Regions from separate parts of the Bacillus sp. KICET-3 genome, predicted to be linked through region 1. Evidence: riboswitches for the same ligand, from Rfam matches in the RefSeq annotation. Region 1 holds a riboswitch; each other region holds the start of a gene.

Region 1 (10,442 bases):
TCTGCCTGAGCACCACACATGTGTGATCAAACCCCTCAATGATGTTCATTTTCAGGTTGCGGTTGATCACTTAACATTGCTGCATAAAGACGTCAAATCGATTCAGTGCCGCGTGGCGAACGAGAATGTCAGATTTGCGCGGTTCCGCCCGTTTCCGTTTTGGAAAAGGGTGCAGGATTCCTTTATCGGCAAGGGAGAGTAGGAAGGTTTACCGTGAATGATTTTACATTGAGACTAACGATTACAGCGCAGGAACATGGCATGCTCCTGAAAGAGTATGTACAGCGAATGGGTATTTCAAAGAGGATGCTTGCAGATATCAAATTCGGAGGCGGAGATCTTCTCGTCAACGGGGAGCATGTCACGGTCAGATATGTTCTTCAGGAAGGAGACGAGCTTGTGATTCTGTTTCCGCCTGAAAAGGTCAGCGAATCTTTGCAGCCGGAAGCGATCCCGCTTGACATCCTGTTTGAAGACGGCCATGTTCTTGTGCTGAATAAAAAGCCTTTTCTTTCATCAATCCCTTCGCGGGAGCATCCGTCAGGAAGCCTTGCGAACGGGCTCATTCACTATTACCGGCAGACGGGCTGCCAGGCGACCGTTCATCTTGTCAGCAGGCTTGATCGCGATACATCAGGGGTGATGCTTGTCGCCAAGCATCGTTTTGCTCATTCCCTTTTGTCCGGCCTGCAAAAAAAGGGGGAAGTCAAACGGCAATACCGCGCCGTCGTTCACGGTTTGATCAGGGAGGAATCCGGAACGATCGACGCCCCGATCGGCAGAAAAGCAACAAGCATTATTGAACGGGCGGTTATTCCGGAAGGCCAAAAGGCGGTAACTCATTTCAAGGTGAACAGCCGCATCGGACAGCTGACAGATGTTTCGCTAAGCCTTGAAACCGGAAGAACCCATCAGATCCGCGTCCACATGAGCCATATCGGACACCCGCTGTGCGGTGATACGCTTTACGGGGGCACGCGGGATGCCATCAAAAGACAGGCGCTTCACAGTGAGAGGCTGACGTTTATTCATCCGCTGACAAGGGAGAAGCTGACGTTTTCTGCGCCGCTTCCGCAGGATATCCAGCAATTATTGGAGAGCTAAAACAGCTCTCTTTTTTTATGGATTAGCGCGAAATCTTGTTTCATCATAAGGCATTGAGGAGGGGACGGACTCAGTTTGCAGTTCGGGAAATCTGAAGGCGGTCAGCCTGTTGCCGAATACGCATCCCGTATCAATATTAATCGTATGGTGAACCATCCGCGGAGCTTTGACCGGTGTATGGCCGTAGACGACCCATGGTTCGCCCCGGTAATGTACGGCCCAGTCCCGTCTGACCGGACGGCCGTCAGGCAGCGTCTCTCCGGTGATATCGCCGTATAGAACAAATTGTTTGATCTTTCCTGATGGCTTCTTTCCGATGTATTCCGCTTTAATCCCGGCATGGGCAACGACAAGCTCGCCCTGATGCAGGATGTCATAAAGCGGCGCCTGTTCATAGAGACGCATGAAAAGCGCTCTGATATGCTCTTGTTTTTGTGGGGAAAGCTGTCTGTATTCGGCAGCTGTCGTTTCCAGCCCGTGCATGAGTTTAACCGGATTTCCTTTGAAGAAGCGGTAGAGCTTGTTGCAATGGTTGCCGGGGACATAGCGGGCCGCTCCTTTTTCTACAGCGGATGCCACAAATTCAATGACGGCAATGGATTTCGGCCCCCTGTCCGTCAGGTCTCCGAGAAAGACAGGCGTTCTGTTCTCGGGATGGACGGGCACACCCGTTTTGAGAGAATAGCCGAGCTTTTCCAGCAATGCTGTCATTTCATCATAACATCCGTGAATATCTCCGATCACATCGTATTTCACGTCTTTCACCTCACATTGGCAGTTGTGTATATGATAACCCTCATTTGCTTTGTTTATTGGACATCATACCTCGTTTATGCGCTTTTTTCACCTTCAAAAATTTCCGGCGGAGAAAATCAGGCATATCACTTTTATTTCTCGGCCAGCATTGTTAAAATCGATTTTTACACTTGTGAGAAAAGAAAAGCCAGCCGCTCTTTTCTTTCAAAATAAGACCTTTTTATCAGAAAAGGGGAACACTATACTACCCGTAAACCGGTTTTTAGGAGGTAACAATTATGGAGCATACATCTGTATCATCTTTAGTCGTCGTACTCATTGTCGCATTTTTGACCCCCATCCTGCTGCATCGATTAAAACTGAGCATGCCTGTCGTTGTGGCGGAGATCATCATGGGTCTTGTTATCGGAAAAAGCGGTTTGAACCTTGTGGCACAACATGATACGTGGCTTGAGACGCTCTCGATGCTCGGATTTATATTCTTGATGTTTTTAAGCGGTTTGGAAATCGATTTTTCTGTATTTGAAAGGGGAAAGAAAAAGCAGGTTCTCCAAAACGGAAAAGCGGCGCCAAATACCTTTAAAACGGCTGCTATTATCTTTGCCGGGATTTTTATTTTGTCGCTCGGGCTTTCTTACAGCTTTGTACTGGCGGGCTTTATTGACAATGCCTTTTTAATGACGCTGATCATTTCAACGATTTCGCTCGGGGTCGTCGTTCCGACCTTGAAGGAAGATCGTCTGATGAAGACGAACATCGGCCAGATTATTCTTCTTGTAGCGGTGATTGCCGATCTTGTAACAATGATTCTGTTGGCGGTCTTTGCCTCGATATATGGAGACGAAAGCAGCAATATGTGGCTGTTGATCATATTGTTTGCCGCAGGTGTCGTTCTTTATCTTTTCGGGAGAGTGTTTAAAAACCGCTCGTTTATTGAAGTCATGTCAAAAGGAACGATTCAAATCGGCACAAGGGCGATTTTTACCTTGATCATCGTGCTTGTGGCGCTTTCGGAATCGCTGGGCGCGGAAAATATCCTCGGCGCATTTCTGGCCGGTGTTCTCGTGTCACTGCTTTCTCCGAATAAAGAACTGGTCCAGCAGCTTGATTCATTCGGCTACGGCTTTTTGATTCCGATCTTTTTCGTGATGACGGGAGTCAAGCTTGACATTTGGTCATTATTTGAAAACCCGAAAATATTAATCATGATCCCGCTGTTATTTGTGGCGCTTTTGATCAGCAAGGTCGTTCCCGGGCTGTTTTTGAAGAAGTGGTATGATACAAAAACCGTGCTGGCTTCAGGATTTTTGCTGACGTCAACATTGTCTCTCGTTATTGCCGCGACTACGATCGGCGAACGGATCGGTGTCATAGACGCGCAAATGTCGGGCGCGCTTATTCTTGTGGCCGTGATCACCAGCATCATTACCCCGATCGGCTTCAAAAAGTTAATGCCGAAAGCGCAAAAGGACAAAGAGCAAAAAACGATCACCTTTATCGGCGCCAACCAAATGACGCTGCCGGTTACACTTGAGCTTTCTCCTGAAGAATACCATGTCAGAATTCTGCATGTGCATCAGGAAAAGAAAGAGGAAAAACTGTCAGAGTCCGTTTTTGATGTGGAGGTTTTGCCTGACTATGAGTTCGGAACACTTGAATCATACGGCGTTTTTGAGACGGACATTCTTGTTGTAGCGACGGGCAATGAAGAGCGGAATACCGGAATCGCGCTGTTTGCCAAAGAGCAAAACGTCGAAAGAATCATTGCGAGCGCTGGTTCGCCTGCAGCCGAGTCCGAATTGAAAGAAAACGGAATTGATACATTCTCCATCCTGTTATCAACGAAAACAATGCTTCGCGCACTAATTGAGGCTCCGGGTGTCATGAAGCTTTTGGCGAATCAGGATGCATCATTGTACCAGATCAATATGAACAATGAGAGGTTTGACGGAGTGCTGCTAAGGGAGTTCCCGTTTACGGGGGATGTCATTTTCGTCCGGATTTTCCGGGATGTTGACAGCCTGGTTCCCCACGGCGATACAAGGCTGCAAATGGGTGACAGGCTGATCGCCACGGGTTCGCGCGAATATATCGCGGAATTGAAAAAAACGCTTGAAGACTGATGCTTGACCATTTTCTATTTCGTGTTAAGATAAAAGTATAACTGAATGAAAAAGAAATGTTTTCCACTAGGGGAGTCCTTGATAAGGGCTGAGATAAAAGTGTGACTTTTAGACCCTCATAACCTGAACAGGTTCAAACCTGCGTAGGGAAGTGGCAAGGTATTTGATATGGTTGTTATATGCAAATTCCAAACCACTTTTCCTGCGGGGAAAGTGGTTTTTTCATTTTCTGAATTGAAGGAGGAGCCTCGAAATGAAGTTTTCAGAAGAATGCCGGAAAAGCGCTGCAGAATGGTGGGAGGGCAGCTTTGTCCATCCGTTTATCCAAGGAATTGGAGACGGCTCTTTGCCGGTCGACTGCTTTAAATACTATGTTCTCCAGGATTCCTATTATTTGACCCATTTTGCCAAGGTTCAATCCTTCGCCGCGGCGTATGCGGATGATCTGTATACAACGAGCCGGATGGCGGAGCATGCAAACGGAACTTATGAAGCAGAGCTTTCCCTGCACAGAAAATTCACCGAATTATTGGGGATTACGGAAGAGGAAAAGAATGCGTTCAAGCCGTCGCCCACTGCATATGCGTATACATCCCACATGTATCGTTCTGTGATGAGCGGGAATTTTGCGGAAATACTCGCCGCTTTGCTTCCTTGTTACTGGCTTTACTATGATGTCGGGGAAACGCTGAAAACGTGCAGCCCTGAGAATGACATTTACAAGGAGTGGATTGCGACATACGGAGGAGACTGGTTCAAAGAACTGGTGATCGAACAGGTCAATCGTTTTGACGAACTGGCTGAAAAAAGCACTGCCGGCATCCGTGCGAAAATGAAGGAAAACTTCGTCATTTCAAGCTATTATGAATACCAATTTTGGAATATGGCGCATAAAAAAGAGGGCTGGTCAAAAGGCGGGGTGGAACAGCTTGAGACTTCACGCGATCACCGATAACCGGCACACTTTGGAGGAGCTTGCAGCCAGCATCATATCGATAAAGGACATAGCCGACTTCATCCATATCAGAGAGAGGTCAAAAACGGTCCATGAATTGTCTGAATTAATTGAACGCCTGCTGGCAGGCGGAGTCGATAAACGGAAGCTCATCATCAATGACAGGGTGGATGTCGCCTTGTTTCACAATATACACCGCGTCCAGCTGCCTTCCCACGGTTTTTCGGTTAAATGTGTAAGAAATCGTTTCCCGCATTTGAAAATCGGAAAGTCCGTACACTCTGTTGAAGAGGCGGTGCAGGCTGAGAAAGAAGGAGCGGATTACGTACTGTTCGGCCATATTTTTCAAACAGACAGCAAAAAGGGGCTGTCAGAGAGGGGAACCGGCAGCCTGAAGGAGATCAAAAAAGCTGTCGCCATCCCCGTCATTGCCATCGGGGGAATAACCGAACATCGCCTTCCAGAGGTAAAGCAGGCCAACCCTGACGGCATCGCCGTGATGTCCGGGATTTTTTCAAAAGACCGGCCTGCTGAAGCGGCTGAACGACTTGCATGTCTTGTGAAGGGAGATCTATATGAAAAAGCGCTATGAAACGATCATCATCGGCGGAGGAATCATCGGTGCGTCGATTGCCTATCATCTTGCGAAAGCGGGAAAACAAACAGCGGTGTTTGAAAGCGGAGAAATCGGGAAGAAAGCGACCCGGGCGGCTGCCGGAATGCTCGGCGCCCATGCCGAATGCGATAAACCGGGCACATTTTTCGAGTTTGCGAGAGCCAGCCAGTCGGCGTATAAGCGGCTGGCCCCTGAATTGAAAAAAATAAGCGGCATCGACATCAACCGGCATGACGGGGGAATATTAAAACTCGCCTTTACTGAAAGCGACCGGGTGCGTCTTGCGGCAATGGCTGAGCTCGATTCGGCTGAATGGCTGACGGCCGAAGAAGTATTTGAAAAAGAGCCGCATGCCGCCAAAGGAATCATCGGCGCGAATTTTATCCGGGATGATGTTCATGTTGAGCCTCTTTCTGTTTGCAGGGCTTTCGCCAAAGGGGCAAAGCTGTTTGGCGCGGATATCTTTGAGCATGCCCCTGTTTTATCAGTCGAAGCGGCATCAGGGGGCGGAGTGCGCATAATGACGGCTTCAGGCGCCGTTGAGGCGGAGCACGCGGCAATCGCAAGCGGTGTGTGGAGCGGCGTCTTTTTTAAGCAGCTCGGTTTAAACAAAAGCTTTTATCCGGTAAAAGGCGAGTGTCTGTCTGTTTGGAATGACACCATTCCTTTAACAAGAACGCTTTACCATGATCATTGCTACATTGTTCCGCGCCGCAGCGGAAAGCTTGTCATCGGCGCCACAATGAAACACGGAGACTGGAATGACAAGCCTGACCTGAACGGAATCGAAGCGGTGGTCAAAAAGGCGAAAATGATGCTGCCCGAGATCGGCGGCATGAAAATCGATCAATGCTGGGCCGGGTTAAGGCCTGAAACAGAGGACGGCAATCCGTATATTGGCCGGCACCCTGAAAATGGCAGCGTTTTGTTTGCGGCGGGCCATTTCAGAAACGGCATCCTCCTGGCGCCAGCAACCGGTGAGATGATCACGGATATGATTGTGGGCCGGCCGGTCAATCCGGCCTGGGAAGAAGCGTTCAAAGTGGAGCGGAAGGAGGCTGTGCATAAGTGATTATTCAGCTGAATGGACGGAAAATAGACTGGAAGAATGACGGGGGAACGATTTATGACCTGCTCGCTTCTTATCAGCTGGAAAATCGGGTTGTCGTCGTAGAGAGAAACAGACAAATTATAGGGAAAGAAACATATCAAGAAATCAAACTGGAAGAAAACGATGTCATCGAAATCGTTCATTTTGTCGGAGGGGGATAAACATGTTAAAAATCGCTGATCAACAGTTTTCATCAAGGTTATTGCTTGGAACAGGAAAGTACCCGTCATTTGAGATTCAAAAAGAGGCGGTGCGCGTATCAGAGTCGGAGATTCTCACGTTTGCCGTCAGACGGATGAATATTTTTGAAGAATCACAGCCCAATTTTCTCGAACAGCTTGATTTAAGCCGCTATACACTGCTGCCGAATACGGCCGGCGCAAAAACGGCTGAGGAAGCGGTGCGCATTGCAAAGCTGGCAAAAGCATCCGGGCTTTGCGACATGATTAAAGTGGAAGTGATCGGCTGCGACCGTTCGCTTCTGCCCGATCCCGTAGAAACATTAAAAGCATCAGAGGCGCTGCTTGAAGAAGGCTTTATCGTGCTTCCGTATACATCGGATGACGTCGTGCTGGCAAAAAAACTTCAAGAGCTTGGCGTGCATGCGATTATGCCGGGAGCATCTCCGATCGGCTCCGGACAGGGGATTATCAATCCTCTCAATCTTTCATTTATCATCGAGCAGGCTGAAGTTCCGGTGATCGTCGACGCCGGTATCGGCTCTCCTAAAGACGCGGCATACGCAATGGAGCTTGGGGCCGACGGCGTTCTTTTGAACACGGCGGTGGCAGGTGCAAAAGACCCCGTGAAAATGGCGCTTGCCATGAAGCTTGCCGTCGAGTCCGGGAGACTTGGATACCTTGCGGGAAGAATTCCTGAAAAAGACTATGGCATCGCTTCAAGCCCTGAAGAAGGGATGCTGACGACTTGAACGGCAGGTATTCAAGGCAGGAGCTGTTCCGGCCGATCGGTCCTGACGGCCAAAAAAAATTGCAGGGCGCCCATGTGCTGATCATCGGAGCGGGAGCCCTTGGGTCGGCGAGCGCTGAAATGCTTGTAAGAGCCGGAGTCGGTTCGCTTACAATCGTTGACAGGGATTATGTCGAATGGAGCAATCTTCAGCGCCAGCAGCTCTATACGGAACAGGATGTCAAAGACCAAATGCCGAAGGCGGCCGCAGCTGAAAACAGGCTTCGCCTGATCAACGGCTCTGTCCGGGTTAACGGCATCGTCACCGATGTCACGGCGGAAAAAGCGCTCAGCCTTGCAGAAGGCGCATCATTGATCATTGATGCCACAGATAACTTTGAGACCCGGCTCGTGGTAAACGATGCGGCCGTCAAATCGGGCATCCCGTTTTTATATGGAGCGTGTGTGGCAAGCTACGGGATTGCGTATACAGTCATCCCGGGCAAGACGCCGTGCCTGCATTGTCTTTTGGGATACCTGCCGGCGAACACGATGACGTGCGATACATCCGGCGTCATCAGCCCGATCGTCCAGCAGGTCGCCGCTTATCAAGTGACAGATGCGCTTAAGCTCTTGACAGGGCATGAACCATCCGGAATGCTCCGCTCATTTGATATATGGACAAATGAAAGGTCCGAGGTTCGAGCGGACGCTCTTAAAGATCAAGCATGTCCGACGTGCGGTACCCGTGAATTTCCGTTTCTTTCACCGGAAAATGAAACAAAAGCGGCTGTGCTTTGCGGGCGGCAAACGGTTCAGATCAGACCTGCCGCAAAACAGCCGCCCGGACTGGAGGAGCTGGCCGTCCGCCTAAGAAAAGCGGGCTTGGAAGTAACGGGAAATCCATATCTTGTGTCAGGCAGGGCTGAAGACTTCAAATTCGTCATTTTCCGGGATGGCAGGGCTTTTATTCATGGGACAAATGACATCAACCGGGCAAAAACGATATATCACAGATGGATTGGCTAAAGGCCTAAAAGGAGTGCAGACAACATGAGCATATGTAAAGCGTTGACAATCGCCGGATCTGATTCGGGGGGAGGCGCGGGGATACAAGCTGACCTCAAAACATTTCAGGAGCTTGGTGTGTACGGCATGTCGGCTTTGACGGCGGTAACCGCGCAAAATACACAAGGTGTGCACGGCGTTTTTTCGCTGTCTCCGGAAGCGCTTGGCCAACAGATTGAAGCCGTCGCCGAAGATTTGCGGCCTGACGCCATTAAAACGGGAATGCTTTGGAACGCGGAGATGATTGAAGCCATTGTAAAACAGCTTGAAAAACACGATTTGAGGAATGTGATTGTCGATCCCGTCATGATTGCCAAAGGCGGGGCATCGCTGTTAAATAATGAAGCCGTTGAAACGCTGAAACAGCGGCTGCTGCCAAGGGCTTTTGCGGCGACGCCGAATATCCCTGAGGCTGAGGTGCTGACAGGCAGAAGCATCAAAACGATGGAAGACCGAAAAGAGGCGGCCCGCGATTTGTATAAAATGGGCGTCCGCTATCCGATTATAAAAGGAGGGCATCAGCCGCAGCAGAAAAAAGTGACCGACCTGCTTTTTGACGGAGAGGCCTTCATTGAAATAACAAATCCTTTTATTGAGACAAAAAATACGCATGGAACAGGCTGTACGTTTTCAGCTGCCCTGGCAGCGGAAATCGCCAAAGGAAGCGGCATTCATGAAGCTTTTGAAACCGCAGAATCGTTTGTGCACGAAGCGGTGGCCCACAGCCTTGATATCGGATCCGGACACGGGCCGACCAATCATTTTGCATATCAAAAATCGCTGCAGGGAGGGAGTCGGCTCTAGCTGATCCTTCCTTTGCAACGGCGGGCGGGTTTTGCAGCGGAACGCCCGCTTTTTTTGATAAAAAGTCTCTCATGGCGATTATGAAATTGTCAGCCTGACACAGTTTGTGATACTATATATTATGATCAGGTACTAATAAAATGTTAATCATTAGGAGGATTTATACATATGAACGTATCACTAGAAGGCCGCAATATTGTCGTCATGGGTGTTGCGAATAAACGAAGCATCGCTTGGGGAATTGCCCGTTCCCTTCACAATGCCGGTGCAAGGCTGATTTTTACATATGCCGGTGAGAGGCTTGAAAAATCGGTTAAGGAATTGGCTGATTCTTTGGAGCGCAATGATTCGATTGTTCTGCCATGCGATGTTACAAACGATCAGGAAATTGAAAAGTGCTTTGCCAAAATCAAAGACGAAGTCCAAGTGATCCATGGGATTGCCCATTGCATCGCCTTTGCGAACAAAGAAGAGCTCGCAGGAGAATATTTGAACACGAATCGCGAAGGCTTCCTTCTCGCCCATAATATCAGCTCTTACTCGCTGACGGCGGTTGCCAAAGCTGCGCGCGGCATTATGACTGAAGGCGGAAGCATTGTCACGCTTACATATCTTGGAGGAGAGCGCGTCGTTGCAAACTACAACGTCATGGGCGTCGCAAAAGCCTCCCTTGATGCCAGCGTGAAATATTTGGCAAACGATCTCGGAAAAGAAGGAATCCGTGTCAACAGTATTTCTGCCGGACCGATCCGCACGCTGTCCGCAAAAGGAATCAGCGATTTTAATACGATCCTGAAAGAAATCGAGGAGCGCGCTCCGCTTCGCCGTACAACAACACCTGAGGAAGTCGGCGACACAGCCTTATTCTTATTCAGCGATCTTTCCCGCGGAATGACAGGCGAAAACCTGCATGTTGATTCCGGCTACCATATTATCGCCCGATAAAAAACGTATGAAAAAGCGATCCGTTTCAAGGATTGCTTTTTCTTTTCTTCT
Region 2 (10,442 bases), 360 kb from region 1:
GATCAGTGCCTGAGTCGGGCGATTCTGCAAGGCGTAAATAATGGTCGGGCGGTGATTCGCGAATTGGCAGGCCCCGGCATGATCAAGTGTTGGCGGAAACAATTTGGCGCCGCGAAGCAAGTGACTCATGCCGGATTCTTGACGATGGCCAATTTAACCACTGACACGCAACTTATCTTTACGCAGCGGAGATTTCAGCTATTTTGTACGGCGTCCTACACTCTTATTATAAAGGGTGAAATAGCGACAGTGTTTTACTGTCGCTATTTCATATACGGTCTTATGATGCTTTTCTGGAATACTTCCCATCAAGAGGACTATGAGGAAGCTCTTGCTGAGGATGTGGCGAAAGTGTACATTTTATTAAAAAATTACAAATATTCCACATACTTCTTAGGAAAAGCGATAAAATCAAGTAAACTAACATGAAAGGAGGTTCTTTACATGAAAAAAATAATCGCAAGTGTTTTTTTCATTACTGCATCCCTTGGGTTTGATTTGGCCAGCGCGACAGGTTCAGAAACTCTGCTCGCTTCCAGAGGCGCCGGATCTTAAAGAGCAAAACGGCATGAAAAAGGGCGGCAACATTGTCGCCTTTTTTGTTTGCATTTCTTCTTTCAATCTTTGAAGGTGAGAAGATTCGCTTAATGAATGCTGTAACGGTCATTGGTTGCGTGTGATTCGTTTCGTTAGTATACATAGTTTTGGAAAAGACCGGTGCTAATCAGGATTCCTCTTGCACTCCCTATCAATATCCTGTACCGTTAAATCAATAAAACCATTCACATACATCATAACTGGAGTGACGAAACGTGAATAAAACACTCAACATCAGAGATGTCATCCTCGGGGAAGGAATACCGAAAATCTGTGTGCCCCTCGTCGGAAAAACGCTTGAACAATTGAAAGAAGAAGCCGCTTTTCTTCCATCCATTCGTCCGGATCTTGCCGAATGGCGGGCTGATTTTTTTGAGGATGTCGAAGACATTGACAAAGTGAAAGAGGTATTGGCTGACATCCGAGCGATATTAAAAGATATCCCGTTGATCTTTACATTTCGCAGCGCGGAGGAAGGCGGCGAAAAAGAAGTCAGTAAGGAATTTTACTTTTCCTTGAATCACGCCGTTGCCGAAACAGGGCTGGCAGATGTGATTGATGTCGAGCTGTTCAATGAAGAGCAAGAAGTGAGAAGACTGGTTGAAACGGCTCATATGCATCGTGTATTCGTCATTATGTCCAATCATGATTTTGAAAAGACGCCGCCAGTGGAAGAAATCATTGCCCGCTTGCGCAAAGCCCAGGAATTAGGCGCTGATTTGCCCAAGATTGCGGTGATGCCTGAAACACCGGCTGATGTGCTGACATTGCTTGAGGCGACTCATACGATGAATGAACGCTATGCGGAGCGGCCGATTATTACGATGTCAATGGCCGGGACAGGTGTGATCAGCCGGCTGGCCGGAGAGGTGTTTGGTTCGGCGATGACGTTTGGCGTAGCCGAAAAGGCATCTGCACCAGGCCAAATCGCGGCGGCGGAGCTCAAGCAGATACTTGGCATTTTGCATCGCAATTGATAAATAGACAAAGGAGCCGTTCCAGCGGCTCCTTTTCCGTTTATCCGGCATTTTGCTCAATAATTGCCTGAAGCGATTGTTTCAGCGCTTCTGCATCTTTCAGCTCTGCTTCGTCAAACCGGACGCGGGCGAGCCTTTCGCCTTCATTATACATTTCTTCCAGCCAGCCTCTTAAACCTCTTGCGCGGCGGTCTGCCTCGATCATCATCTCCAGGCCGCTGTCATCTAAAAGAAAAACGAGCTCTAATTCGTCAAACAGGCGGCGGTAATGTTGTGCCACCGGAACAAATTCGAATTCCTGCACGAACGGCAGCCGCTGTTTGAAGTATGGCGCATGTTCACAGTCTGCTTCACGAAGCCGGAATCCGAGTTCTTCGACGGCTTTCAGCACAGCATCGATCCACGGGTGCGGTTTGACGATGATCGGGTCGTTATCCGATTTATCTATTCCCCCTTGAATATCGAGATCTGTAAATAAGAAAACGCCAGCTGCTTTCATCGATATCGGCGTATCAAGCGGCAGGTTGAATGAAAAAGAAAAATGCCGCTCCTCCCCGGGGCTGATTGTGAACGCTTCTGTTACGCGGTGGGATTTGATGGTGGCGGTTTTCCATTCCTTTTTATCATCTTTTACAACGGCATATTTCGCACTCAGCAATACTTCGATATACCTGATCTGCTGTTCGACATTGCCGCCTTTTACAGAAACGGTTCCTCTGATTTCCTCTCCCGGCAGGTAGGCATCTTTCTCCAAAACCGTATCGACCTTTGCCGACCCGATGCCCGCGCTAGCCGCAAGCTTTTTAAAAAATGACATATATTGATCTTCTCCTTCTGTTGAAATAAAGGCAATGTTTATACGCGTTTGATCGCTAAAAGGATTCATTTATTTCTGAATCGTTTTAACTTTCTCTTTTCATCGCTAAATCGATATGTTACCATAAAAACGAATTTAATAGCTTTACTAGGGGTGCCCTGTTTGGGCTGAGAGAGAAACAAGCGCGTTTCTTAACCCTTTGGACCTGATCTGGTTCGTACCAGCGTGGGGAAGTAAAAAAGGTGTTTGCAGAGACCGGGCGATGTATTGCGGCCATCTGCGGATATTTTACTGACTGTAAACCAGGTTCATGAACATGTGCCTGGTTTTTTTGTGCTGGTGCTGTTCTGGAGTTTCGTCCTGATCATTTTAAAAGAGGGGAAGGATCAAAACATGAAACATGAGTCAGTACAGCAAGCAAACATCTCGATTATGTCAAGCTTTTCAGGAAGCCGGAAGGTATATGTCGAGGGATCGCGGCCAGACATTCGAGTGCCGATGCGGGAAATCGCCCTGAGCCCTACGACGGGATCATTCGGCGAAGAAGAAAACGAGCCCGTCCGCGTGTATGACACGAGCGGCCCTTATACGGATGCAAATGAAACAGTCGATATTCATAAAGGGCTGAAGCCTTTGCGGGCGGATTGGATCAAAGAGCGCGGAGATACCGAGGAATACGAGGGCAGAGAAATCAAGCCTGAAGATAACGGCTATAAAAAACAGCATCAGGCGAATCACAGCTACCCGTGGCTAAAAAGAAAACCGCTTCGCGCCAAGCCAGGAAAAAATGTCACTCAGCTTCATTATGCGAGAAAGGGAATCATCACGCCTGAAATGGAATTCATCGCGATTCGCGAGCATGTTTCTCCTGAATTTGTCCGTGATGAGGTGGCAAGCGGGCGGGCGATCATCCCGTCAAATATCAACCATCCGGAAGGCGAGCCGATGATCATCGGCCGGAATTTCCACGTGAAAATCAATGCGAACATCGGAAATTCAGCCGTCACTTCTTCGATTGAAGAGGAAGTGGAAAAAATGACCTGGGCGATCCGCTGGGGAGCGGACACCATGATGGATCTGTCCACCGGAAAGGAGATCCACACAACAAGGGAATGGATCATCCGCAACTGTCCGGTGCCTGTCGGAACTGTGCCGATTTATCAGGCGCTTGAAAAAGTAAACGGGGTCGCTGAAGATTTGACATGGGAGATTTACCGCGACACATTGATTGAACAGGCTGAGCAAGGCGTCGATTATTTTACGATTCATGCCGGCGTCCTTCTCCGGTATGTGCCGTTGACAGCAAAACGCGTCACCGGAATCGTATCCCGGGGCGGGGCGATCATGGCGCAGTGGTGTTTGGCGCATCATGAAGAAAGCTTTCTTTATACACATTTTGAAGAAATATGCGAAATTATGAAAACCTACGATATCGCTTTTTCATTAGGAGACGGTCTTCGTCCCGGTTCGATTGCGGATGCGAATGATGAAGCGCAATTTGCTGAATTGGAAACGCTTGGCGAGCTGACGGAAATCGCCTGGAAGCATGACGTTCAGGTGATGATTGAAGGACCGGGGCATGTGCCGATGCACAAAATCAAAGAAAACGTCGATAAACAAATGGAGATTTGCAAAGAAGCCCCGTTCTATACATTGGGGCCGCTGACAACCGATATCGCCCCGGGCTATGATCATATTACTTCAGCGATCGGAGCGGCGATGATCGGCTGGTACGGAACGGCAATGCTTTGCTATGTGACGCCGAAAGAACATCTTGGACTGCCGAATAAAGACGATGTCCGCGAAGGTGTGATTACATATAAAATCGCGGCTCATGCGGCAGATCTCGCCAAAGGCCACCCCGGCGCGCAAATCCGCGATGATGCGCTGTCAAAGGCGCGCTTTGAATTCCGCTGGCGCGACCAGTTTAACCTCTCGCTTGATCCGGAACGAGCGCTTGAATACCATGATGAAACCTTGCCGGCCGAGGGTGCGAAAACGGCGCATTTTTGTTCAATGTGCGGGCCGAAGTTTTGCAGTATGAGAATTTCTCAGGACATTCGGGATTACGCCAAAGAAAACAATCTTGATGAAAAAGCGGCAATTGAAAAAGGAATGGAAGAGAAAGCAAAGGAATTTAAACAAGCAGGCAGCAAAATTTACAATTAAATACAAGCAATACGGCAGATGAAAGGGGAACCTTTCATCTGTTTTTTTATAAAATAGGGTTGACAGGTCGGAATTATATGAATTAGTATGTTATGTAATATTTCGGAACATTCCATCAGCGCTGATCGGTCAACCGAAGGCTCTTATCTCATTTGGGATATGAGCTTTTTTATTTTCAAATTGACAAAGAAAGCGGGGAACAAGATGTCTTTATCAATCCGAGTGAACGAAAAAGCGTTTGTAAACGGCGGCCGCAAAGCCAACGTTCTTCAAGATGTGAAGCTTTCGGTTGAAAACGGCGAATTTCTTACCGTCATTGGACCAAGCGGCTGTGGAAAAAGTACGCTGCTGAAAATCATCGCCGGCTTGGATGGGGATTATGACGGGCGCATCAGCATGAACGGCAGAGAAATAAAAGCGCCCGGGATTCAGCAAGGCTTTATCTTTCAAGAGCACCGGCTTTTTCCCTGGATGACGGTTGAGCAAAATATCGCCGCGGATTTAAGCCTCAAAGAACAGGCCATCCGTAAAAAAGTCGATGAATTGATTGAAACGGTCCGCCTGAAAGGCGCGGAGAAATTGTATCCGCGTGAGCTGTCCGGCGGAATGTCGCAAAGGGTCGCGATCGCCAGAGCATTGCTGAGGGAGCCGGACATTCTCTTGCTTGATGAGCCCTTTGGCGCCTTGGACGCTTTTACGAGAAAGCATCTTCAGGATGTACTGACAGAGATATGGAGAGAGAAGAACATGACGATGATCCTGGTGACCCATGACATTGACGAGTCTGTGTATTTAGCCAACCGGATTGCGGTTCTCACGGCAAAGCCGGGAAAAATCCACAAAGTGATTCCGGTTGACTTGCCTTTTCCTCGCAGCAGAACATCACCCGTTTTTCAGTCCATCAGACAAAGGGTGCTGAAAGAATTTGAACAAACGGAAGAATTCAGCTTCCAAGAGGGATCGGGCATCTAACGGAAAGGAGCGGATGTGGATGAAAAAATTGCCGGTGTACTTGCTTGGAATCCTGCTGCTGCTTGCTGGCTGTTCATCAGCCGAATCAAACGGAAAAGACTTGAAAGTGATAAACATCGGGGTGCAGCAAAGTTTAAGCCCGTTGCTGCTTGCAAAAGAAAAAGGCTGGTTTGAAAACGAGTTTGCAAAAGAAGGAATTCAGGTGAAATGGACGGAGTTTCAAAGCGGTCCGCCGCAGTTTGAAGGAATTGCCGCAGCTAAACTCGATTTTTCCCAGGTGGGAAACTCCCCGGTGATTGCCGGACAGGCGGCAGGCGTTGATTTTAAGGAAATCGGGCTTTCACAGGACGGATTAAAAGCAAACGGGATTCTTGTGAAAAAAGGGAGCGGCATACATGACATCAAGGATTTGAAAGGCAAGAAGGTAGCGGTGGCAAAAGGAAGCAGCGGGTTTGATTTTTTGTATAAAGTAATCGACAGGGCGGGCCTGAAGCCTTCCGACGTACAGATTATTCAGCTTCAGCCTGATGAAGCCGCGCCCGCATTTGACAGCGGAGCCATCGATGCTTGGTCGATTTGGGAGCCGTTTTTGTCCCTCAAAACGATCAAAAGCGATGCCGACATTTTGGTTGACGGGGAACAAATTGACCGGTATTCTCCGGGTTTTACGCTTGTACGGAGCGAATTTGCCGAACAGCATCCAGAAGAGGTCGTCCGTTTTTTGAAAGTGTACGACAAGGCCGTAAAGTGGCAGAAAACCCATAAGAAAGAAGCGGTTGATGCGTATTCAAAAATCAAAGGGATCGACAAAGAGGTCGTTGAAAACGTGTTAAATAACACCGAACCGTTAAACGAACCGATCAGCGAACGCATCATTCAAACGCAGCAGGAGACTGCCGATTTTCAATACGAGTTAAAAGCGATCAACAAACAGATTGATGTAAAAGAAGTGGTTGACAACTCGTTTATTAAAAAAGCGCTCAAAGGAGGAGACGACGAATGAGGGCAGTTTCATCAAGCACTTCCGCAGCCGGGCCAAAAACAGTCGCCAAACAGAAGCCGACCGCTTTTAGGCGGGCCTGGGGAAAAGGATTTATATTGCCCGTCATCATCATTTTATTATGGCAGCTTATCGGGTCATTGGAGCTCATATCCAAGACCGTGCTTCCGGCGCCTTATGACATATTGCTGACCTTCCGGGATCTTATTGCATCAGGAGAATTTTTCACTCATTTGGGCATCAGCATTCAGCGCGCCGCGTTCGGCTTTTTCCTGGGAGCCGGACTCGGGTTGCTGCTCGGGCTTGTCATCGGATTCTCCAAAATAGCCGAAGATTATCTCGATCCGTCTCTGCAAATGCTGAGAACCGTTCCGCACCTCGCCGTCACGCCGCTGTTTATCTTATGGTTCGGCTTTGATGAGCTGTCAAAGGTGCTATTGATCGCTCTTGGCGCTTTCTTCCCAGTGTATATCAATACATTTTCGGGAATCAGGGGTGTCGATTCAAAGCTGTTCGATGTGGCGAGGGTATTGGAGTTTCACTGGTGTAAGCAGGTGACAAAGCTGATTCTCCCTGCTTCGCTCCCGAATATTCTTTTAGGAATACGCTTGTCGCTCGGCGTATCGTGGCTTGGCCTTGTTGTAGCGGAGCTTATGGGCTCAAGCGCTGGAGTCGGCTACATGATCATGGATGCGAGACAGTTTTCACAAACCGATAAGGTGTTTGTAGGGATTTTGATTTTTGCTGCCGTCGGAAAATTGACAGATTCCCTGGTCAGAGTGTTGGAAAGAAAGTGCCTGGGGTGGAGAAACAGCTATTTAGGAAATCATAAGTAAAGGAGAGATCGGCATGGAGATTTTATGGTTTATCCCAACTCATGGTGACGGACGGTATCTTGGCACAAAAACGGGAGGCAGAACAGCTGACTACACTTATTTTAAGCAGGTGGCGCAAGCGGCTGACAGGCTTGGATTTACGGGGGTTCTTCTGCCGACGGGGAAATCGTGCGAAGACCCGTGGATTACAGCGGCCGCATTAGCCGCAGAAACGAGAGACTTGAAATTTCTAGTTGCCGTCAGGCCGGGATTGATGCAGCCGTCGGTCGCCGCGCGGATGTCTTCCACGTTTGACCGTCTTGCCGGAGGCAGGCTCCTCATCAACGTGGTCGCAGGCGGCGATCCGTACGAATTGGCGGGTGACGGCCTGTTTATCAGTCATGATGAGCGGTATGAGGCCACCAACGAATTTCTGGACATATGGCGTTCGCTTTTAAAAGGCGAGACCGTCAGCTACAGAGGCAAGCATTTGAAGGCTGAAAACGGCCGCCTGCTGTTCCCGCCGTTGCAAAAGCCCCATCCGCCGGTCTATTTCGGGGGCTCCTCAAAGGCGGGGCAGAAGACCGCCGCCAGGCATGCGGATGTCTATTTAACATGGGGCGAGCCGCCTCATCTTGTCAAAGAAAAAATTCAATCCGTCAAAGAACTGGCCGAAAAAGAGGGAAGAACCGTCCGCTTTGGGATACGGCTCCATGTCATTGTCCGCGAAACAGAAAAAGAAGCATGGGACGCGGCACATAAACTGATCAGCCATTTGGATGATGAAACGGTCGAGGCGGCCCAAAACGCATTGCGGCGGATGGATTCATCCGGACAGCAAAGAATGGTTCAGCTGCATCAAGGCAAAAAAGGCAATCTTGAAATCAGCCCCAATCTTTGGGCGGGCATCGGACTTGTCAGGGGCGGAGCCGGTACGGCGCTTGTCGGTGATCCGGAAACGGTCGCCAGCCGGATAAAGGAATATGCCGATCTTGGCATAGAGTCATTTATCTTTTCAGGCTATCCTCATCTTGAAGAAGCGTATCATTTCGCCGAAAAAGTCTTCCCGCTCCTTCCGTTTCGTACGAAACTTGAACAAGAAGCGTCCGGCGAAGTCATCGGAAATGATCATTTTCCGTCAAAGCAAAAGGAAAAAATGCTGTAAACCAAAAAACTCCAGGGGGCCCTGGAGTTTTTTAAAGCAAATATTGAAGCACAATGATCGGGAAGTGCAGCACTCTGCATGAAAAAACGGTAAAAGATCGACAGTGCATGCCTTCGTGGAAGCAGCCGAATCTTGCTCTCAACTCTCTTACCTGTTATTCATCTGTAACATTTATGATCAATATCTGTACGAATGTTTGCACACTGCCGGAATATGTGGTAAATTTAAATCGTAATAATTGCGATTTATTCAAGGAGGGTGAAGAGTGGCCAAAAAATCAAAAGTGGCAAAGGAAATAAAACGGCAAAAGCTTGTTGAGCAATATGCAGCCATCAGAAAAGAGTTAAAAGAAAAAGGCGATTACAGAGCGCTGAGCAAGCTTCCCCGCGATTCAGCGCCATCAAGGCTGCATAACCGCTGCGAGCTGACCGGAAGGCCGAGAGGATATATGAGAAAGTTTAAAATGTCGCGGATTGCGTTCAGAGAATTGGCCTATAAAGGCCAAATTCCCGGTGTCAAAAAATCAAGCTGGTAAAACGAAATCCTGTAAAAAGCGCCGATTTGTTTCCGGCGCTTTTTTTCGACAAATTTTTAATATCCCCTTGACGAAATCTTAATAAACATGTAACATTATAAAAGTCAAAACGATGATCTGTTTAAAAAAGATCATGCGGGTGTAGTTTAGTGGTAAAACCTCAGCCTTCCAAGCTGATGTCGTGGGTTCGATTCCCATCACCCGCTCCATACATACTGTTTATAACGCAGTGTTTCGTTTCTCAGATTAAACGAAGCATTGCGTTTTTTCATGTATGAATATATAAAAACTTGCTTTTAAAAAAAGCAAGTTTTTGAATGGATCTTTTAAGGAATGATCGCAGATATATGCTCTCCGCCGTGAATTTGTTCGAACATTTTGGTCAAAGCTTCTAGCAGCCGGCTTGCTTCGTCTTTTGGGGTGGACGGTCTGAAAAAGACGAGCTGCAGGGCGTCTTTTGTTTCCGTCTTGACGGGGCGGCGGTTGCTATGCTCTGAGAGGCTGCCGAATATCCCTGATTCGTCAGAAACCGCCAGCAGGTCTTCTTTTCCGCCCATCTCGATGCGTACCGGCCCCTTTATCGTCCGGGCATCATAGATATGAACCGGAATCGAATATTTAAGAGAGAAAAAACGGCTCAAATCAGTGGCTGAATCTGCGGATTCTATGTAACGCTGCCGCTGGATGTCCGCCAGGAGCCATTCCAGGCTTGTTTGCCGCCCGGAAAACGACGGATCAAGCTTTGCCCGCGTCTCCTCCCATTCCTTTATTGCCGGTTCATCGGAAAGCTTGCGGTCGGCGAAATCAAAAAACAGCGATTCCTGAAACAGGCGCAGCCGGCCTTTTAGCATTTGCGGGGAGCCTGCGATCTCAATTCCTTTATATAAAACAGCGCCGACTTTAAAGGAGGGGACGCGCTGTAATACAACGGTGGCTATTTGCACATTTAATTCCAATTCAGACTCAACTCCCATTTATCATGTTACACTTGTATTATACAGTGATCGAAAACCAAAACAAAGAAAGGAGGTTTGCCCATTATGGATATGAAGCAGCTGAAACAGGATGTGATTGAATTCGCGCAGCAAATCGGGATCGATAAAATACGCTTTGCCAGCGCTGATACGTTTGAAACATTAAAAGATCGCTTAATAGAGAATCGGGCGCTCGGTTACGAGTCGGGATTTGAAGAACCCGATATTGAGAAGCGGACAAATCCGCAGCTTCTCCTGCCAAAGGCGAAATCGATCATCGCGATTGCGCTTGCATACCCTTCGAAAATGAAAAACGCGCCAAGAAGCGTAAAAGGTGAACGGAGAGGCATTTTTTGCCGAGCCTCCTGGGGGAAGGACTATCACCATGTGCTGCGGGAAAAGCTTGATCAGCTCGAAGAAT
Region 3 (10,442 bases), 1.6 Mb from region 1:
TACAGCCTTTTTCTTTCATATATGCCCATGCGGTCGTATTATAGCGTCCATAGACGGCCATATCTAAATAAAGCCAGTTGCGGATCGCATTGTAGTTGAAAGCTGCTACAACATCCTCCGGTTTGGATGAAGCGGGATAAATCAAAGCGATATTGGGCGCCGGCCCGATTTTGGCTTGCGGCAGCAGCTGATGGCACAGATTGATCGCCTTCGCCTGGGCGACCAGCATGTGGTGGTTTTGCTGGTACAGCTCTTTTTTCGGATTTTCCAGATTCGGGTCAAGCGTTCCCAGCGCAGCGCCATGAAGGATCATCATGTTTTGTTCATTGATGGTCAACCAGTATTTCACGCGGTCTCCGTAGTTTTCAAACAGGATTTTCGCATATGTTTCAAAGGCGTCAATCGTTGCCCTGTTTGACCAGCCGCCTTTTTTCTGCAAGGCGTGCGGCAGGTCGAAATGGTACATCGTCACAATCGGTTCAATATGATTGGCGAGGAGCTCATCGATCAGATCGCTGTAAAATTGAATCCCCTTCAGATTGATGTCACCGTCGCCATCCGGAATGATCCGTGTCCAGGCGATTGAAAAACGGTAAGCTTTAAACCCCATTTCCGCAAACAGTGCGATGTCCTCTTTATAGCGATGATAATGATCGCTGGCAACTTTAAAATCAGTCGTTCCTTCAGGATAGCTTTCGCGGGCATCAATAACAGACGGTCCTTTCCCATCTTCATTCCAGGCGCCTTCTACCTGATACGCGGAAGTCGATGCCCCCCATAAAAATCCTTCAGGAAATTTGGCCGGCGTGTTATATTTCATGATCTATTCCTCCCTATTTTGATGATCGTAATGTGATGATGCAGTCCTCCGGATTGACCTGTTTTTGATCGGTCAGAATCACACCGCTGTACAGGTCTGAATTCGTCACGACGATAGGCGTTTTCACGTCAAATCCTTCTGTTTTCAAAGCTTCTATATCAAATTCTGCGAGAATATCACCCCGTTTCACGGTTTGCCCTTGCACCACTTTTCGATCAAAATGCTTCCCTTCCAATTTTACGGTGTCCACCCCGATATGAATGAGGATGTCGGCTTGATGTTCAGTTGTAATGCCATACGCATGCCCCGTCGGAAATGCCGTTGAGACAACGCCGTCCGCCGGAGCTGTGACAACGCCTTTTGTCGGCAGGACCGCGATGCCTTTGCCGAGCGCTTCAGATGAAAAGACTTTATCAGATACCTCAGACAATGGAAGCACATCTCCTTGCAACGGGCTGTATATCTGCTCTCCGGAGCTTATCTCCGTCTGCATCTGTTTCTCATCGACCGGATCATCGAAGCCGATGATGTACGTAAGCACAATCGATAATACGAAAGAGACGGAAATTCCGATGATAAACCCGAGAAAACCCGGCCCGTAAAAAATCGGAATGGTCAGCAGGCCCGGTGCGCCCGAGGCGATCGCGATGCTGTGGGAATAGCCGATAATGGCTCCGCCCGCCGCCGCGCTGATGACACCGCATACAAACGGCTTTTTGAGCCTGAGGGTCACTCCGTAAACAGCCGGTTCTGTGATCCCGAATATTCCCGTCACCGCGGCCGATCCCGCCAAGGCCTTCAGCTTCTTGTTTTTCGTCTTCAGCATCACGCCAAAGGCGGCCCCTGTTTGGGCAAAAACGGCAGCCGCCGTCGCCGGTTTAATATAATCTTTTCCATGGACGGCAATATTGTTGAGAATGACCGGGACAATACCCCAATGAATCCCGAAGATGACAAGGATTTGCCACAACGCCGCAATGACCGCCCCCGCCACAATCGGACTGACATCAAAAATCGACAGGATCGCCGCCGCGATGCCGTTTCCGGTATAAACCCCGAGCGGTCCGAAGACGATCAGTGTTAACGGGACCATCACCACTAACCCGATTAAAGGGGTGATAAAGTTTTTGACACTCTCATGAATGAAGCGCATACAAAATGTTTCGAGATAGCTCAGTACGAATACGGCAAGAATGATTGGTATGACGGTTGACGTATAATTCATCAAGACAACAGGGATGCCGAAAAATGACGTGTCTGCGCCGCTGTTTTTCAATTCAATGATCGTCGGGTAAATCAGCGCCCCTGCGATCGTAAGGGCCACAAAGATGTTCGCTCCGAATTTCTTCGCGGCTGTGACGGCTAATAATAAAGGCAGAAAGTAAAATAAACTATCGGCCGCCGCGTATAAAATCGTATATGTCGTCTCTTTGGCATTGAGCCAGCCGGTGTTTGTGCATATCAAAAGCAATCCTTTTAAAATCCCCGCTCCCGCCATGACGCCGAGCAGCGGCGTGAAGATGCTCGATACAATATCGACCAGTCTCCCGGCCAGATTCCCTTTTTCTTGCCGGCTCCCGCCGGGCGCCGAGTCTTCCCGGCCATTGGTTATGCGGACTATCTCTTTATAGACTTCGGGGACGTGGTTGCCGATCACCACTTGGAACTGCCCTCCGCTCTCGACAACCGTCACCACCCCGTCGATCTCTTCAAGCGCTTCCTTGTCCGCCTTTGTGCGGTCCTTCAGCTGAAAGCGCAGCCTTGTTGCACAATGGACGAAAGAAACGATATTGTTTTCCCCTCCGATATGAGTCAAAATGTTGTTGGCTAATGACTGAAAATCCATCCGTGTTCATCCCCCATCCCATTGGAACCTATGTATCTATAGAAAAATAAAAAACCTAAACTAAGACCTATGGAAAGGCTTAGTTTAGGTTTTGCCTGCCGAACAGTAACAATCCAAACAATGAGCGTATGAAAATAAAAAACCCAAATCACTATGAAAAGAGACTTGCTCCGTTCCATAGCAATTTAGGTTTTGCCTGCATCATCAGTAACAATCCTAAAATAAATGGTGGTGTTGTTTATATTCAAATTAGCATACATTCAACCAATTGTCAACGCTTTCATTTTTTGAATATGACGTTCATGTTTGGTGAACAACCCTTTCAATATGAATGGTCAAGTACAGCAGTTCTTCGCTTGTCAGCTCCTGGCCGTACTCCTTTTGAATGTACTGCCTGATTTTATTTGTACATCCATAGGCTTCCCGGTACTTATTTTTGACGGTATCAAATAGAAAGTCATCCTTGCTTTCCATATAGGCCCCGCTGAACAGCCGCTGCGCGAAAAATTTCAAATGCGTAATAAACCGGTAATAATGGAGCGACTCTTCGTCAAAATCGATATGAAAGTGGTATTTCACGAGATTCAAGATCTCCTGCATCACTTTTGTGATATTGACGATGTTCGGCATTTCTTCATTCAGCTCGGCGTTTACGATATGAAGCGCGATAAAAGCGGCTTCATCTTCCGGCAGCTCAACACCCGTTTTATGTTTAATCATGTCAAGCGCCTCTTTGCCGATGGAATACTCATCTCTGTAAAGGCGTTTCGTTTCCCAAAGCAACGCGTTTTTGATATCCAAGCCCTTTTTATGCCTTTCAATGGCAAAATGGATATGATCGGTCAGCGACACATAAATGCTTTCATTCAGCTTTTTTCCAAGCCGCATTTTCGCAAAGCTGATAATTTCCTCAGATACCTCCATAAATTCGATCGGTATTTCATCCAAAAGCGTTTTAAATCTGTCGGAGATGTCTTTATTATCGAGCCTGAAAATTTTTTCAATCCTTGATTCATCGACCATTTCGCCCGGCTTTTTCTGAAAAGCGATTCCCCTGCCCATGACCACTAGTTCCTGACCCCGTTCGTTTAAAACACTGATCACATTATTGTTGATCACCTTGGCTATTTTCACCCGTCGCACCCTCCGATTTTTTAAAATAAGGGAATGATATATATTTCTTTTTTCATAGGTTACACATTGATTGTACAACCTTTTTTGTCCGGGTCAATATATTTAAGTCAATTGTTCCAGACTTTTCTATTCTTCCATTTGTCCAAAATACTAAAAAAGAGCCGTGAGCGGCTCTTATAAATGTATATTTATTCCACAAACAAAGTTATGATGACGCGGCCAGGATTCCCAGCACAGCGATAAGCAATGCGAATCCATATATGATATCTTTTACTTCAAGCCGGGTCGTTTGATAATACGTCCGGTTCCTTGTACCTGTGAAACCGCGCGCTTCCATGGCAATCGCTATTCTTTCGGATTTGCGGATGCCTTGCGAAAATAACGGCAAAGAATATCGGATAAAGGCCTTCCAGCTGTTTTTTTGTTTGTAGCCCCTGATTTTATGCGCAGCTTTCATCTGCGAAAGCTCCGATTGAAACAGCGGAACAAACCGGAAGCCGGCCAACAGTCCATACGCCCATTTTGGCGACAGCCTGCATTGATGGATCAAGCTCATGATGAACTTTGTTAAATCTGTAGTGGATGTAAACAGAAGCCCGTAAGTGACAAATCCCAGCATCCGCAAAGCGATGGTCAGCCCATTTGTCAGACTCTCTGTCGTCACGTGAAACCAGGCCCATTCCCAAAGCGTTTCCTCGCCTTTCCCAAAAGCGGCCATCATCCAACATACGAGAATGAAAAAAATAAAATAAGGCAAAAGACGCTTCAGCAGATATGCTAGTGTCCAGCCGCCGAACACGATTCCGATAAAAACCGCGAGGAGCCAAATGAAAAAGGTCGCTTCCGGATTTGATACAGCCATTAACATACACATGACCAAGAGATGGGTAAAGAGCTTTCCGGCGGGATTCAATGTTGAAAGGTATGAATGATTGCTTTTCATACAAGCACCTTCTTTTTTCTGGCATGCATCAGCTCATAGTGAAGCGGCGGAATGATGGAGAACTGCCGGACAAGGCGTTCATCGGAAAATAACCGGTACGGCGTTCCTTGATATGCTGCTTTTCCATGATGAAACACGATGACCTGATCAGAATGCTGATCAACAATATCCATATCATGGGTAACCATGATGATGGTCGTCCCCCGTTCCTGCCGCTCTTTTAACCGTTTGATCAGCTCACCGGCGGTTTTTTGATCCTGGCCGAATGTCGGTTCATCCAGCAAAAGCACATCCTGATCAAACAAAAGCATCGTCGCCACGCTCAGGCGCCGTTTCTGCCCGAGGCTTAATGTAAAAGGGTGGACCTTGGCGTGGGAGGCAAGGCCAAATTCAGTTAGCAGCTCCGACGTTTTTCTCTTGATTTGTTCTTCCGGCCAATGTCTCTGTCTCGCGCCGAACGCGATTTCCTCAAAGACCGTATCCTGAATAAATTGAAGTTCCGGATTTTGAAAAACAAAGCCCGCTTTGTCATACAGCGCCTTGTCAGACCATTTTTTCAGCTCGCGGTCCTCCACATAAATCCGGCCTTTTTTCACGGCTTCTAAGCGAATCAAGCTTTTTAGAAAAGTGCTTTTTCCGCTGCCGTTCTTTCCGATGACTGATACCCACGCGCCTTTTTGAATCTGAAGATTGATGCCGTCTGCGACGGTTTTTTTGCGATAGCCGATCGCGGCATCTTCAGTGCGGATCAACGGCCCGCTGTCCGGGGTCCCGTTTTTTTCCGACAGCTCTTTTATTTTCAGTTTGGCAGAGAACTTGGCGGCAAGCGGGTGGTTCTCATCTTCAACGACTTCTTCCCATACCGCCGGATAAAGCTTCGGCTGCCAAATGCCGGCCTCTTTCATTTGCCGCTGAAAACGCCGGAGGATATCCTCCGGTATTCCATCACCGATGATTCGGCCGTTTTCGCTTAAAAGGATGACGCGGTCCATCCATTCGATGCAGCCGTCCAATACATGCTCGACAAACACCATCGTCTGCCCGGTTGTTTCAGAGACGTCTTTCAATAGGGCAAATATGTCTTTCCGGCTTGCCGGATCAAGCTGTGCAGTCGGCTCGTCAAAAAACAGCACCTCCGGTTCAAGCGCCAAAAGGCAAGCTAGAGCAAGCCGCTGCTTCATGCCGCCTGACAATGCCTCAATCGGTGTTTTCTTGTCGATATTCAGCCCGACCTGCTCCATGAATGAGGAGATCATCTGATCCATTTCCTCGCGGGGAATACAGCGGTTCTCAAGACTGAAGGCAATTTCTTCATCGACATGAAGCATGCAAAACTGCGAATCCGGATCCTGAAACATCACGCCCGTACTCTTCCTGCGATTTACCTCGCCGCTGACTTCAGCTTCAATGTGATCGGGAATAATGCCGGAAAGCGCCGAAATCAACGTTGATTTTCCGCTTCCGCTCGGCCCGAGAATCAACACTTTCTCCCCTTTATCAATCGATAAGCTCACACGGTCCAAGATCGTTTCTGAACGGTGGTAAAAGCGTACGGAAAGATTACTGCATCCTAGATATGAATTCATTTGATTCATCCTTTTTCCGATGTTCCTTCATCATGTCATACTGGTCAAGAACTCCTGTTTTCGCAAGCGCCCCGACCACCGCTTTGGCAAGCCAGCCGCCCAGGATCATTCCGCTGATGACTTGAATGACAAATGTGAGAATCAGCGTTTGCGTGGTGTAGTAGCCAAAACCGTTTGCCATCAGACTGTAAGCCATGCTGCCACACGCCGCGAGCGCTCCGGAAAGCATGAGTGTAAACAAGTTATAGCGCTTATAGCGAAAGATGGCAAAAGCGATTTCCGCCCCGGCCCCCTGAAACACGCCGATTAACAACGCCGATAACCCGAAATGGCTGCCTGTCAGCAGTTCAACCGACGCCGCTGCCGTCTCGGCAATCAGCGCCGCTCCCGGTTTGCGGATGATATAGGCAACGATCGGGCTGGCAATCACCCATATGCCAAACATAAAGTTTGCCCCCACAGGCCCGACAATCGCCGAGACCGGAATCCACAGCGTAGACCAGCCTAAATAAATGACACCGCAAGCGACCGACAATATAACCGTCATCACCACTTCTTTTATATTCCAGTTCATCGTCTCACCGACTCCATTTCAACCGGCCAGTCTTCAACTGTATAGGCCATCTCCCAAAACTGATATTCGAGCTGGCAGCTTAACAAAAAGAGCTCCTTCATGTTCTCTTTTTCTGTCTGGCGGGCCTCTTTCGCCCATTCATCCAAACGGGCGCAAAATGCCGTCGTGATTGAATCGGTTCTGTCTCCGTAAAAATGGATCCAGTCATAAAATGGATGCGACGGATCAGGCTGCACCTCTTTCAGCAACTTTTTGCCGATTTCCCAATATGTCCACGGACACGGAAGCAAAACGGCTAAAATGTCTCCGAGCGTGCCTTCGTGCGCCGCCGTCAGCATATGACGGATATAATGATGGGCCGATGGTGCAAGGGGATAGCCTTGCAGCTCTTCATATGCCACGCCTGCAACCCGGCAAAGATTGTTGTGAGGATGCACCTCGCTGTTCAATACAAAAGAAATCTGCTGATGGAACAGCTCCATGTCTTCGCGGTTTTGGCATTTGGAAATCGCGATTCCATAGATTTGAACAAAGGAATTCAAATACTCAAAATCCTGTTTAACATAATGGATCAGCTGCTCCTTTTTCAGATCGCCTGACGCCAGGCCTTTTACGAAAGGATGCTGAAAAATTGCTTCAAAGATAGGATCTGCCTCACGGCGAAGTTCTGCTGAAAAACTCATTATCGATAGCCTCCTTCATTCTGATAGGGGAAGGCACAAGGGGGGAAAGCGGCCTCTTATACAAAAAAGCCGCCCCAAAATGGAGCGGCTTGCATGATGAACTCATAAAGAAACCGACTCCACTTCCCTACGCTAGTATGAACTAGATCAGGTTCGAAGGGTCCAAGATCACCTCTTGTCTCAGCCAGCTTTATGGCTCCCCTAGTGGACTTCCTATTACATTAACTTTTACTCTACACATCAATGAACCTCATGTCAACCTTGCTTTCTTTAAGCCTGGGCACATGAAGTTTTAAAGAAGTTTGTGATTTTTGTATAAAAATTATAAATTTTCTGAAACCTTTTGGGCGCTTATCCGTCTAATATATAGAAAACAAATTTTATTTGGAGGGGATCGATATGATGATGTTTATCTTGATTTTGACACTGGCTGTGTATTTGTTCTACTCTTTCAGCAAAGACAACCGCCCGGCAAAGAAAAGCGGCAAAGCTCATCAGAAACTGGTTGTACTTCGGGAACATCCTTTGACTGCCCCTTCCAATGATACCAACTGTTAAATGCCGCTCCAATCTGAGTGTTAAATCGAACTGCACTCCAATCGTTAGAGACCTTCTAAGCGGGAGTGCAGTTTTTTACCGCTAAATTTGAATGTTGAAGGGATTCATGCGACGGTGTCTTGCCATGCGCCATTCATGTATAGATTCGTAGATATCAATATCTCGGAGGGATGCTGCAACAATAGCCTAGAGGTAATCTATCCGTGAAACAGCCGCCATCTTCAATGTTCGCAACCTTATCTCTCGCTCTGCGGAAGAAAACTGTTAAAAAAGGGCGGCTCCGATGATGAGGAAGAGAGTTTTCCATGCTCCTGAGCAAAAAGATGATGATCATCTGTTCGGATTCATTTTATCATTTTGGCATATTTGCTATAATACGCCTCTACATGCGGATTAATATGATTGTCAGTAATAATGCCTGTTATGTCTTTCACATCATAAAAGGTAAAAAAGGCCTCTATGGTAAATTTCGTACTATCAGCAAGGATATAACGTTCAATTGCATTATTTAGCACGATTTGCAAACCATAGCCTTCCTCTTCATTAGCTGTGGTTATATTTGTACCGGAAATCCCATTCGTACCAATAAAAGCCTTTTTTACTTTAATATCAGTTAATAATCTGTTCGCAAAGTACCCATAAAAAGTTCCGGTTTTTTTTCGATAACGACCGCCAGTTAAAATAATATCGATGTTCGGCATGTTTTGAACACGTTGGAACACATTGATCGAATTCGTTACAACATTCACATGCTTATCACCCAAATAATCAAAGATAAAATCACTGGTCGTACCAGAACCGATAAAAACGGTATCATAATCAGAGATCATATCCGCACAAATCTTGCCGATATGTTTTTTCAATTCAACATTAATGTCTCGTTTTTGATGATGCGATAATTCTATGTAATGGGAATCTCTTTTTTTGGCGCCGCCGTGAACACGGACGAGCAGCCCTTCGTTTTCCAACGCTTGCAAATCTCTGCGGATGGTCATTTCTGTTACATCAAGTTGTTTTGCCAGTTCTGCAACTTCCACTGTCTGATTTTTATCCAGCATTGAAAGAATGGCCCGATATCTCTCTTCTTTAATCATTTTGACTCCTTCATTACTGACTTTATTACTTGCAATGTACATAAATTATTTAGCAATGTCAACCTATGGGAATCGCTCGAAGCATTAGGTCTAACGCTTGCTTGTTAGCTCTTGGCAGCTCCTTTAAAATCGTTTGTTTCACCAAATGAATATGTTTTCCCATTAGGCATATTAAATAATTAAAAAGCACATATCCCCTGCAGAGGTTCATGTGCTTTTACCGATCACTATGTTGCACTCATTTTCCCAATCTTAAACTGAGACTCGGGACCACCAAGGCGTCGCTGTTTCTCTTAATACTTTATTCAGGTTGACAATATTTTGGCGGCCTGTCGTTCTAAGCCATGCCGCCGCTTTTTCCTCGCCGGATTCAGCAAATGGCTCAACACCGTTTTTCCATGTGGCCCGTCCGCACAAAACGCCATTAAATTCCGAACCTGCTTCTTTGGCGAATTTAAGCGTTTCTTGGAATAACTCCGCAGAAACACCAGCGCTCAAAAAGATGAACGGGAGAGTCGATGCATCTGATTGCTCTTTAAAATAGCTCTTTGCTTCAGCTTGGCTATAAACAGGCTTACCGCTAGAGAAACCTTCAACAAATTTCATATTTACAGGTGCTTCCACCTTCAAAACGTCTACGGCATAATACGGTTTAATAAATTCGCGGACTGCCTGATTGACTTTATGCGGTTTTACTTTTGCATAATCTGCACCATTTACATCATTGTTGTTTGCATCGTAAGAAACAATCTCCAAGAAAAACGGTACATCTTCTGCTGCACATTCGGAACCGACGCGTTCAACAAACGCATGTTTTTGGCCATTAATTTCAGCGGATTCGTCTACATCGTAGTAAAGAAGCAATTTAACGGCATCCGCTCCTTTTTCTTTCAACCGTTTAACCGACCAGTTTGGAAGAAGGTCCGGAAGGCGTCCCCGGTTCGTCGCGTCATAGCCTGTTTTTTCATAAGCCACAAGCAAACCGGCACTCGCTTCCCGGCTTTCAGCGGCCGGCCAGCCGAATTCCGGGTCCAGCAGAATGGAAGAAACATATGGTGTCAGTTCTTTTGAAACGAGCAATTTAAACTTTTCCAAGCTGGATGGGTCCAGATCTTTTTTGCTATAGGCAGCCATCATTTTTTGCAGCGATCCGCGTTGGTCAATTGCCAATGCGCCAATAATTCCATGTTCATTAGAAAGTTTT

Evidence for each region. A riboswitch is a leader RNA that binds a small molecule or an ion and turns the genes downstream of it on or off. The one in region 1 is predicted to bind thiamine pyrophosphate.
Region 2: another riboswitch for thiamine pyrophosphate. It lies ahead of thiC (phosphomethylpyrimidine synthase ThiC); the one in region 1 lies ahead of tenA (thiaminase II).
Region 3: another riboswitch for thiamine pyrophosphate. It lies ahead of tenA (thiaminase II); the one in region 1 lies ahead of tenA (thiaminase II).

Annotation. Positions count from the first base shown of each region.
Region 1 covers NZ_CP137345.1:1,369,743-1,380,184, forward strand. The annotation lists gene R5H20_RS06835 (NAD kinase) at 1-202, shown strand, start outside; gene R5H20_RS06840 (RluA family pseudouridine synthase) at 262-1,104, shown strand; gene prpE (bis(5'-nucleosyl)-tetraphosphatase PrpE) at 1,120-1,860, opposite strand; gene R5H20_RS06850 (monovalent cation:proton antiporter family protein) at 2,139-3,983, shown strand; TPP riboswitch at 4,042-4,150, shown strand; gene tenA (thiaminase II) at 4,237-4,938, shown strand; gene tenI (thiazole tautomerase TenI) at 4,913-5,530, shown strand; gene thiO (glycine oxidase ThiO) at 5,514-6,626, shown strand; gene thiS (sulfur carrier protein ThiS) at 6,623-6,826, shown strand; gene R5H20_RS06875 (thiazole synthase) at 6,829-7,596, shown strand; gene R5H20_RS06880 (thiazole biosynthesis adenylyltransferase ThiF) at 7,593-8,603, shown strand; gene thiD (bifunctional hydroxymethylpyrimidine kinase/phosphomethylpyrimidine kinase) at 8,628-9,446, shown strand; gene fabI (enoyl-ACP reductase FabI) at 9,615-10,391, shown strand.
Region 2 covers NZ_CP137345.1:1,007,917-1,018,358, forward strand. The annotation lists gene R5H20_RS04995 (M14 family metallopeptidase) at 1-41, shown strand, start outside; gene aroD (type I 3-dehydroquinate dehydratase) at 813-1,574, shown strand; gene R5H20_RS05005 (sporulation protein) at 1,615-2,391, opposite strand; TPP riboswitch at 2,531-2,640, shown strand; gene thiC (phosphomethylpyrimidine synthase ThiC) at 2,785-4,560, shown strand; gene R5H20_RS05015 (ABC transporter ATP-binding protein) at 4,765-5,532, shown strand; gene R5H20_RS05020 (aliphatic sulfonate ABC transporter substrate-binding protein) at 5,552-6,535, shown strand; gene R5H20_RS05025 (ABC transporter permease) at 6,532-7,368, shown strand; gene ssuD (FMNH2-dependent alkanesulfonate monooxygenase) at 7,382-8,512, shown strand; gene rpsN (30S ribosomal protein S14) at 8,778-9,047, shown strand; tRNA gene R5H20_RS05040 (tRNA-Gly) at 9,183-9,256, shown strand; gene R5H20_RS05045 (hypothetical protein) at 9,374-10,021, opposite strand; gene queG (tRNA epoxyqueuosine(34) reductase QueG) at 10,088-10,442, shown strand, end outside.
Region 3 covers NZ_CP137345.1:4,432,182-4,442,623, forward strand. The annotation lists gene R5H20_RS22595 (glycoside hydrolase family 1 protein) at 1-820, opposite strand, end outside; gene R5H20_RS22600 (beta-glucoside-specific PTS transporter subunit IIABC) at 834-2,666, opposite strand; gene licT (BglG family transcription antiterminator LicT) at 2,967-3,800, opposite strand; gene R5H20_RS22610 (energy-coupling factor transporter transmembrane component T family protein) at 4,006-4,743, opposite strand; gene R5H20_RS22615 (ABC transporter ATP-binding protein) at 4,740-6,329, opposite strand; gene R5H20_RS22620 (ECF transporter S component) at 6,304-6,903, opposite strand; gene tenA (thiaminase II) at 6,900-7,586, opposite strand; TPP riboswitch at 7,694-7,799, opposite strand; gene R5H20_RS22630 (hypothetical protein) at 7,986-8,144, shown strand; gene R5H20_RS22635 (DeoR/GlpR family DNA-binding transcription regulator) at 8,489-9,238, opposite strand; gene lacD (tagatose-bisphosphate aldolase) at 9,491-10,442, opposite strand, start outside.